3 regions of the Microbacterium imperiale genome follow, and region 3 is predicted to be linked to each of the others. Evidence: predicted binding sites of a transcription regulator. Region 3 holds the regulator's gene; each other region holds the start of a gene.

Region 1 (3,236 bases), 1.0 Mb from region 3:
AGGAACCCGAGGGTCGCCGAGACCGCCGTGTAGACCAGCGTGAGCCCCAGGCCCTGCAGCACCGGCTCGGAGAGGAAGTAGTGGGCGAAGTAGCCCCACTCGTAATTCTCGTTCGTGACGAGCGACCACAGGAACTGCGCGAGGACGAAGACGACGATGGCGGCGACCGTCCACCGGAACCAGTGCTTGGTGCGGACGACCGGGATGTCGCTGAGGTCGACGCGTCCGGTGGCGGCCGGGGCGGGGGCGGGCGCGGCGCCGTCGCGGAGGTCTCGGTCGACGCGCGGGTCTCGGTCGACGCGCGGGACGGTGTCGGTCATGCGAATCTCCTCGGTCGGTGCGGTGGGATCGGCGGGTGGTGGATCCCTGCGATCGCCCGACAGTAAGGGGCACCGGATGCCGCCGTCGCGGCGTCCGCTCACATGCCGACATGAGCGGAGATACGGCGTAACATCGCGGCGCTCCCGCAGAACACGCGGGTGGAAATCAGAAGGGTGGCGGCTCGTCGACGGGGTCGCCGGTTCGCGCCCCCGGCGGTGGGTCGGGTTCGGGAGTGAAGCAGACGGCAGGTATCGGCACGTCTTCGCGGTAGATCCGCCCGCCGGGGGATGTCCATTCGAGGACCCCGCCGCCGAGTTGCCGGACTTTCCAGTCGGTGAATTGCTTCATCGAGTGGTGTCGTTGGCAGAGGTGGGCGAGGTTGTAGATGTGCGTATGCCCGCCGAGGGCGTGGTCGATGGTGTGATCGATCTCGCAGCGGATCGCAGCCCGCCGGCATCCCGGGAACCGGCAATGCTGATCGCGGGCTTGCAGGAGGCGTCGCATCGAGGCGGTGGGCCGGTAGGTGTCGATCTCGACCGGAGTGCGGGTGATCGGGTCGATGAAGAGCCGGTCCCAGGATGCGGTCTGCCCGGCGAGTTCGCGGGCCGTGTCGGCATCGACGAGCCCGGTGCCGACGGCTTCGGCCGGTCCGTGGTCGGTGCCGGTGAGGGTGTTTGCGGTGACGACGACCTGCACGCGCGCCCGGATCGCGCCGAGCGGTCCGGGTGCGTCGCTGCCGTAGGTCGGATCGACCACCGGCGCCCCGCTGAGCACCAGGTCAGCAAGCGCGTCGGCGCGGAGCTGATCCATCGTGCGCGTATCCGGCTCCTCACACTGGCCGTCGGCGGCGAACGCCGTACCGGCACCCCGGCTGTCCTTCACGGACTGGCCCATCTGCGTCAGCCGGTCCAACATCCCCGCGGCGATCACCGTGGGCAAGGTCGCGATCAAATCCGACATCCCGTCCGCCCCGGGAAGCACCCGCACACACCGCCCCGCTGCGGCGTCCCGATGGCGCTCAGTGAACTCCCGCGGATGCATCCGCTCCGCCAAAGCCCTCAGCGGCTCCTTCACCCGCACCGCGATGTCACGCTCACAGATCTCGATCGCAGCTTCCTCGAACGCGCCCCGAACCTCAGCCGGCACCACCGTCCCGGCTTTGACGATCACCTCCACGTGATCCCGCGTGATCCGCCGGGTCTCCCACGCCGCGAACACGACCGGGTAGTCGTCGACGATGGTCATCGCATGGTCGATGTCGTGCTGCAACCGCCGATCCGACCGCCCCGCCAAACCTGCCGCTTCCGCCGCGACCGACCGTAGCTCCATGTCAGACGCCATCCCCCGCACACCGCCGACGTGCGCGACCCGCAACGCCGACCGTCCGACCTCAGCGAGGGCGCGAATCAGGGCGACATCCCCGGCGTGAGCAGCATCCAACGCCTCGGCGAACGCCCCGAGCGCACCGGCGTGAGCACTCAGTCCCACCCCGTCACTGCCGCCAGTCGTTGCCATATGTCGATGATGCCACCGACCACCGACATCACATTCGAAGATATGTACGCCTGAGGACAACTCGTCGCTACCCGCTCAAGTGCAGGACCCGTGGCGCTGCCCGGGCGCCACCGGCATCCCTGTTCCGCCTATGGGATCCGCACGCCGATGAAGTTCGTCGTGCGGCGCAACTCGAAACCGAGCTTCTCGTATCCCGCGATGGCGTTCGCGTTCGAGGCTGCCGCATGCATGAGCGCGAGGCCGCCCCGCTGCTGGATGTGGAAGGCCACGTCGAGCACGAGGCGCGAGGCGATGCCCTGCCGGCGATACTCGGGATCGGTCGCGACCGCGCTGATCTCGGTCCATCCGCCGGGCTGCAGCCGCTCGCCCGCCATGGCGATGAGGCGGCCATCCCGGCGGACGCCGATGTACCGGCCGAGCAGGTGCGTGCGCGGACGGAAGGGTCCGGGACGGTTGCGCTCGACCAGCGCGAGCATGTCGGGCACGTCCGCGGCGCCCAGGACGACGGCCTCGTCGTCCGGCCGCGGTCGCAGGCGATCGGTCTCGACGAGTTGCACGCCCGCGCCACGGAAGGTCTCGGACCATCCGGGCGGCAGCTCGGGATCGGGTGCATCGGAGCTGATGCTGATGCTGAACTCGCCGCCGGACCCCACCACCTGCACGAGAGAATCCCAGACGGCCGGGTCGTCCCAGGTGCGGACTCCGACGAAGCCGGCGACGTCGTCGGGGTAGCGCCGAACGAGGTCGTCGCCGATGGCGAGGTGCGCGTGGGCGCCGGTCAGCGAGTGCCAGGCGGCGTTGTCGCGCACGTCCTCGATCGTCATGGTCATGGGTGTTCCTTTCCGGCAGTCCCCGACGCCTCGCGCAGACATACCCGCACCCACAACATCGCCGACGCGGAATCCATGCCCGAAACGACGGCGCCACATTCGTTCATCCGAGGGCACCCGCCGTATCGTGCCCTCGTGCACCCTCGCCCCGCCGTGATCACCTGGTCGCTCCTCCGCCTCGCCACGGCCGTCGCCATCGTCGCGGCCGTCGGCGTGCAGCTGGCCGTCTCGGTGACGCGCACGGCCGAGTCGGGCGGTGACGTCGCCACGGTGGTGGCGAACTACTTCAGCTTCTTCACGATCCTCTCCAACCTGATCGCCGCCGCCGTGCTCGCGTGGGCGGGCGTGGCGACCCTCACCGACCCAGAGGGCACGCGGGGCTCGCTGCGCCTGTCGGCCGCCCTCGCGTGCGCGACCACGTACATGGCCATCACCGGCATCGTCTACAACACCCTGCTGCGCAGCATCACACTGCCGCAGGGGTCGGAGCCGGTGCCGTGGTCGAACGAGGTGATGCACACGGTCGCACCGATCGTCCTGCTGCTCGACCTGCTGCTCGGGACGAGACGG
Region 2 (3,236 bases), 2.1 Mb from region 3:
GGCTGACGACACGCGTCATCCGTTCACCTTCCGTCGACCTTCATGGCGCGGGGGTGGGTTACCCTGATCCCGACGCTCGCGCACGCCGAGGGGGAGCCATGGGACAACTGCCACGCATTCGAACCGTGAATGCGATCGGTCGCTACGTCCTGCGGCATCACGTGCACCACTGCGGCCTCGGCCGTGAATCAAGGCGCTGTCTTCATGACGGCGCCTTTTTTCGTGTCCGGACCCGTTCCGCCCGCTCGGTGCGCGCGGCGTCGATGATCGAACATCCGCTGAAGCCGTCAGGGCAGTTCGTGAGGACAGGTAATGCGCACTCTGGTACTGAACGCCGGGTATGAGCCACTCGCCGTGGTGTCGTTCCGCCGGGCACTCCTGCTCGTGTTGAACGACAAGGCGACGATCGTCGAGCACGTCGTGCACGATCCCGTCGTGGGGATCGACGGGATCTACGAACGCCCGGCGGTGATCGTGCTGACCCGGTACGTGCGCATCCCCAGCGCACGGCGGGTGCCCGTGACGCGGCGCGGAGTGCTGCGCCGCGACGGTCACCGCTGCGCGTATTGCGGGAAGGCGGCGGCGACCATCGACCACGTCCTGCCGCGTTCGCGCGGAGGCAGCAACTCGTGGGAGAACCTCGTCGCGTGCTGCTTGCGGTGCAACAACCACAAGAGCGACCACACCCCGCAGGAGATGGGGTGGGAGCTGCGGTGGGCGCCGAAGCCGCCGCGCGGCCCGCAGTGGACGGTGCGCGGCACCGAGCGCACCGATCCGACGTGGGAGCCCTACCTGGGCCTTGCCGCCTGAGCGCGCTGACGTCGCGGCAGCACGTATACGCCGCGTCCGACCGTGTCCACCCCCTGAGGTGACGCTCACGCGCCTGCTTATCGTGCGCGCGACGACGAGCGCCGCCCGTCGGTCACCGACGGGGGAGGATGACGATGACGATGAGATCGGTCGCCGATCAGAGCGTGCGCGAGCTCGGGGGACGCATGAGCGTTCTCGTCCGGCAGCGCGATGATCACGTCGAGTTGGACTCGCTGCTCGATCGCCTCGCGTTGTCATCGCATGAGGAGCAGCTGCCCGTCCTCCTCGATCTCTACCGGCTGGTCTTCCCGCATGCGTTCGCCGAAGAGTCCGTGCTGTGGCCCCTCATGCGGCGTGTGCTGCCCGATGGCGAGCAGCTCACGCTGCAAGTCGAGCAGGAGCATCAAGAGGTCAACGAGCTCGTCACCCGTCTCGAGCATCTGGAGCGGGGAACGCCCGAGCGCGAGGCGGCGCTCGGGCGTCTCGCGGAGGTGTTGCGCGAGGACGTCCGCGATGAGGAGGACGAGCTCTTCCCCCGCCTGCAGGAACGCGTGTCGGCGCGACAGCTGCGGATGCTCGGCCTGGCGTGGGAGATCGTGCGTCGGGTGGCCCCGACGAGAGCGCACCCGATCGTCGCCCGGCGGCCGCCGGGGAATGTGCTCGCGGCGCTTCCGCTGTCGGTTCTCGACCGGTCACGCGATCGCCTCGACGCTGCCCGGTTCGCCCGAGGTGCCACCGATGGATCTCTCCATGCGCTCAGCGAAGGACTGTCGCGTGTCTCGCACGCCGTCGAGCGCCTGCCGATCATGCGGCGGGGCGAAGACCCGTCCACCAGCCGCGGAGCCGGCGGGAGGTCCGCGCCGGTCGTCGTCGTGATCTTCGCGCTCGGCGCGGTCGGCGCGGTCGTCGCGGCTGGGCTGGCGCGGCGGCGTCTCTGACAGCTGACGCGCCCGGCCGCGCGGATGTCGGAAGTCGGTCGTATCTTCGATCTCGACGTTGATGGACTAGAACGTATGTTCTACCCTTGATGAGTGAGGTCGATCATGCGCAACCCTGCTGCCGCCGAGGACGTGCAGCGACTGCGCGCGCAGATGGAACGGATGCAGGGGCGCCGCCTCGACGCTCCCGTGCTGCCGACCCATCCGGCTCTGGCGAATCTGCTCCCGGGGCGGGGGCTGCGTCCGGGGACGGCCTATTCTCTCGGCTCGTCCTCCTCGCTGCTGTTCGCGCTGCTGGCTCAGCCGTCGCAGACCGGGTCGTGGTGCGGGGTCGTCGGCATGCCCGGGTTCGGCGCCGAGGCCGCCGAGCGGGCGGGCGTCGACCTGTCGCGGGTCGTGCTGATCCCCGACCCCGGGCCGCGGTGGCTCGCGGTGACGGCGACGATCGCCGATGTCCTCCCGGTGATCGCGGTGCGGCCGCCCGAACGGGCGAAGGACTCCGACATCGCCAAGCTCGCCGCCCGCCTCCGCGACCGCGGTGCGGTGCTGCTCGTGCAGGGGCCGTGGCCGCAGACCGAGGCGATGCTCGATGTGACCGACCCGCGCTGGTCGGGCCTGGGCGACGGTGACGGCTACCTCAGCGACCGGGAACTGACCGTCACCGTGTCGAGCCGGCGCTTCCCCGTGCCCCGATCGGCGCGGATGCTGCTGCCGGCACCCGACGGTGCCCTCTCGGCCGCTCCGCAGCACCAGCACGGCGGACGCATGGCTCCGGTGCCGTTCGAGGAGCAGCCGCTGGTCGAGCCGATCCCGATGCGGCGGGCGGTCTGACGTGGCCGAATCGACATCGCGCGCGCCCGTCCGCAGCCTCGTGGTGTGGGTGCCCGACTGGCCGGTCGTGGCGCTCGTCCGTGAGAGCGGCGGGAACCCGGGCGAGCCGATCGCCGTGTTCGACAAGGGGGTGGTCGTGGCCTGCTCGCCCGCGGCCCGCGCCGACGGAGTCGCCCGGGGGCAGCGTCGGCGCGATGCCCAGGCGCGGTGCCCGGCGCTGCGTGTGGCCGATGCCGACGCCGCCCGTGACCACCGGCAGTTCTCGCCGATCGTGGCGCGTCTGGAAGAGATGGCACCGGGCGTGCAGGTCCTCGAAGCGGGGCTGTGCGCGCTGCGGGTTCGGGGGCCGGCCCGCTTCTACGGTGGCGAGACCGAGGCCGCCGGCGCTCTGCTCGCCGCCGTCACCGAGGGCGACCTCGATGCCCGGGTCGGTGTCGCCGACGGTCCGTTCACCGCGCAGCAGGCGGCGCGCATGAGCACCCGGGCCGACCGGCCCATCCGGGTGGTCGACGCGGGCCGCTCGGCCGAGTTCCTCGCGCCGCTGACGATCGCCGTGCTCGAGGACGAGACGGTCGACCTCTTCGCGCGGCTCGGCGTTCAGACGCTCGGAGACCTGGCCGCGATCGAGCCCGAACGGCTGGTCGAGCGCTTCGGCAC
Region 3 (3,236 bases):
CCCCTTCAGGCGTTCCCGGTACGAGCGGCCGTACCCGGTCGACCCGCCGTAGTTGACGTCGAGGACGCCGATGCCCCGGCTGGTGAAGTAGGCGACCTTGCTGTCGGCGGTGCCTCCGACGTGCGCGGTGGGTCCGCCGTGCACCCACACGAGGTACGGCGGAAGCTCGCCCGCGGGCGCCGAGACCTCCGGGTGGGTGGGAGCGTAGGCGAAGGCATGGACGGGGCCGTGGGGTCCCTCGACGGTGAGCTGACGGGCGTGCGGGATCCACACGTCGTCGACATCCGGCATCCCGCCGCGCACCGCGGTGACCTCCCCGTCGCCGACGTCCACGATCCACAGGCCCGAGGCGCCCGGGGCCGCTCCGCTGACGAGTGCTCGCCCGCCGCGGACGTCCTCGATCTGCAGCCGTGCGGTCGCGGGGAAGGGAAGAGGGATGCCGCCGCCCTCGCGATCGACGAGCACGAGCTGATCCGCGCCGTGCGTCCGCACCGCGAGGATGCGTCCGTCGTCGAGAGGTGCGTACCAGCGCGCCCCGAGCACCCAGAGCCCGCCGCCCGTGTCGGCGTCGGCCGGCGCGATCGGCTCGGCGGCCGTCTGCGTGCCCGGATCCGTCCGGTAGAGGTTCCAGCGACCCGTCGGCTCGTCGATCAGCAGGAGCTCGCCCGTGGGCAGCCACTCGGGCTGCAGGGCCGCGGTCGTGCCGTCGGTGACGTCGGTGACGTGCGCGGGGTCGGCGACACGGGCGACGCGGACCCGGGTACGGTCCCAGGGCATGTCGGGGTGATCCCAGGCGACCCACGCAAGCTGCTCGCCGTCGGCCGACAAAGCCGGCTGCGCGACGAAGTCGCTGCCGCCGGCGAGCACGGTCACCGACTCCGCCGACTCGTCGCCGTCGGAGTCGTGGTCGATGCGCACGATGTGACGCGTCGGGGTCCCGCCCGCCTGTTCACGCTCGCGGACGGCCAACAGCGTTCCGTGCTGCCAGCGCAGCCCGCCGTAGCTCGTGCCTTCATCGGCGGGCGTCAGCGCCTCGGGAGTGCCGCCGGGGCGCAGCCGGCGCACACGCTGGTCGCCCTTGTCGACGAAGAACAGGATGCCGTCGTCGGTGACCGTCCACGCACCGCCGCCGTACTCGTGGACGCGCGACCGCGCGTTCCAGGGGCCGGGCAGGACGGTCTCGACGCCGCCGTCGGCGGTCCGTCGGCGCACGGCGACGCGTCCAGCCTCATCGGGCAGCGACTCGCCCCACCAGATCTCGTCGCCGACGAAGGCCGCGCCGTCGAGCCGCAGGGAGGACGAGCTCGCCCACGCGGCGGTGAGCGGGGAGGGCCAGGAACCGTAGGGGAGCTGCGCGGACATGAGGCCACCGTACGCGAGCGACCCCGTCGTCGTGCGGCCGGCCGTGGTGCTCAGACGGTGCGGAGGACGGCTACGACCTTGCCGAGGACGACGGCGTCATCGCCGAGGATCGGCTCGAACGCCGAGTTGCGGGGGAGCAGCCAGGTGTGTCCGTCGCGCTGGCGGAGCGTCTTGACCGTCGCCTCCCCGTCGAGCATCGCGGCGACGATCTCGCCGTTGTCGGCGGTCGCCTGCGACCGCACGACGACCCAGTCGCCGTCGCAGATCGCGGCGTCGATCATCGAGTCGCCGACGACCTTGAGCATGAACAGGTCGCCCTTGCCGACGAGCTGACGGGGAAGGGGGAAGATCTCCTCGACCTGCTGGTCGGCGGTGATCGGCACGCCCGCGGCGATGCGGCCGACCAAGGGCACGAGGGCGGCGTCGCCGAGCGCGGGGGCTGCATCGGCGGGATTCTCGGCGGCGGTGCCCGGAAGGTCGATCAGAACCTCCATCGCGCGGGTCTTGCCGGGGTCGCGACGGAGGTAGCCGCTCAGCTCGAGCTGATTCAGCTGATGCGTGACGCTCGAGAGGGACTTGAGTCCGACCGCGTCGCCGATCTCTCGCATGCTGGGCGGGTAGCCGTTGCGGGCGATGGCGCGCTGGATCACCTCGAGGATCGCGAGCTGCTTGTCGCTCAGATTCTTGCGTCGTCGCGTCTGCGGCTTCTCGCTCATACCGCCGGTCTCCTGTCGTCGCGCCCCGTCCCCGACCCGATGTCGGAGGTTCGTGGTGGGCTCTCGCTGTCGAAAACGTAGCCCGATCGGCAGCAGACGCCGCGGAACCGTCCGCGTGTCTCTTCGATCGGTCTCCGATTTCGACGAGTGGTTGACACCACACAATATCGAAGATACGTTCGGAAATGAAGTTCGCACCCGGCCTTCCCGGCCGAGGGTCGGGCGCGAACCTTCTTACCGCTCCAGAGGAGAAGCCATGACCACCATCGATGTCCGCCACGTGCCGTCGCCCCGTACGCGTCTGCGTCTGACGCAGCGTGGCCGCCGCGTGCTCGCCACGGTCGCCGCACTGCCGGCCGTCGTCGCGGTCAGCATCGCGGTCATCTCCGGCGGCGGCGCGCTCGCGTCTTCCGAGGCCGGTGCGCCCGAAGGCTCGTTCACGACGATCACGGTCATGTCCGGCGACTCGCTGTGGACCATCGCCGAAGAGGTCGCGCCGCACGCCGACCCCCGTGACGTCGTCGACGCGATCGTCCGCCTCAACGCCCTCGGCTCGGGCCAGCTCGACGCCGGCCAGACTCTCGCGATCCCGGCCGAGTACGGGACCGAAAGCTGATCCCCTCACCGCTGATCCATTCCGAATGCGTCCGATGACGACGCGGCGTCACTGATACGCGTCGCCGCCTAGCATGGGTGGGATGAGCCCGAGTCTGGATGATCTGCCCCTCAGAGACGATCTGCGGGGTCTCACCCCGTACGGTGCGCCGCAGGCTCCGCTGCCGGTCGCGCTCAACGTCAACGAGAACACCCACCCGGTTCCCGAGGAGGTCGCGGACGACATCCTCGACGCGATCGCTCGCGCCCTGCGGGAGGTCAACCGCTATCCCGACCGCGAGTTCACCCACCTGCGCGAGTCGTTCGCGGAATACCTCGGCCACGGCCTCACCGCCGACCGCATCTGGGCCGCCAACGGCTCGAACGAGGTGCTGCAGCACCTGCTCCAGGCTTTCGCCGGGCCTGGGCGCACCGCCATGGGGTTCGGTCCGACGTACTCGATGTACCCCCTGCTCACGCGTGCGACCGGTGCCGGCTACATCACCGGCACGCGCGGCCCCGACTTCGCGCTCGATCCGGCTTCCGCCGCGGCCCAGGTCGCGG

What was found. Region 3 encodes LexA, which represses DNA repair genes until DNA is damaged. Its sites were predicted from a motif close to TCGAACANNTGTTCGA; they were not measured.
Region 1: JOF37_RS09700 (HNH endonuclease signature motif containing protein) is a predicted target of LexA. The motif match lies at 1,871-1,886, and genes of this name have one in related genera.
Region 2: imuA' (DnaE2-dependent mutagenesis accessory factor ImuA') is a predicted target of LexA. The motif match lies at 1,816-1,831, and genes of this name have one in related genera.

Annotation. Positions count from the first base shown of each region.
Region 1 covers NZ_JAGIOK010000001.1:1,959,186-1,962,421, reverse strand. Annotated here, with positions in the region: gene JOF37_RS09705 (amino acid ABC transporter permease) at 1-320, opposite strand, end outside; gene JOF37_RS09700 (HNH endonuclease signature motif containing protein) at 487-1,650, opposite strand; gene JOF37_RS09695 (GNAT family N-acetyltransferase) at 1,965-2,666, opposite strand; gene JOF37_RS09690 (Pr6Pr family membrane protein) at 2,802-3,236, shown strand, end outside.
Region 2 covers NZ_JAGIOK010000001.1:3,059,917-3,063,152, forward strand. Annotated here, with positions in the region: gene JOF37_RS14810 (M23 family metallopeptidase) at 1-6, shown strand, start outside; gene JOF37_RS14815 (HNH endonuclease) at 313-810, shown strand; gene JOF37_RS14820 (hemerythrin domain-containing protein) at 945-1,748, shown strand; gene imuA' (DnaE2-dependent mutagenesis accessory factor ImuA') at 1,854-2,579, shown strand; gene JOF37_RS14830 (DNA polymerase Y family protein) at 2,581-3,236, shown strand, end outside.
Region 3 covers NZ_JAGIOK010000001.1:921,199-924,434, reverse strand. Annotated here, with positions in the region: gene JOF37_RS04635 (prolyl oligopeptidase family serine peptidase) at 1-1,362, opposite strand, end outside; gene lexA (transcriptional repressor LexA) at 1,413-2,078, opposite strand; gene JOF37_RS04625 (LysM peptidoglycan-binding domain-containing protein) at 2,335-2,694, shown strand; gene JOF37_RS04620 (histidinol-phosphate transaminase) at 2,777-3,236, shown strand, end outside.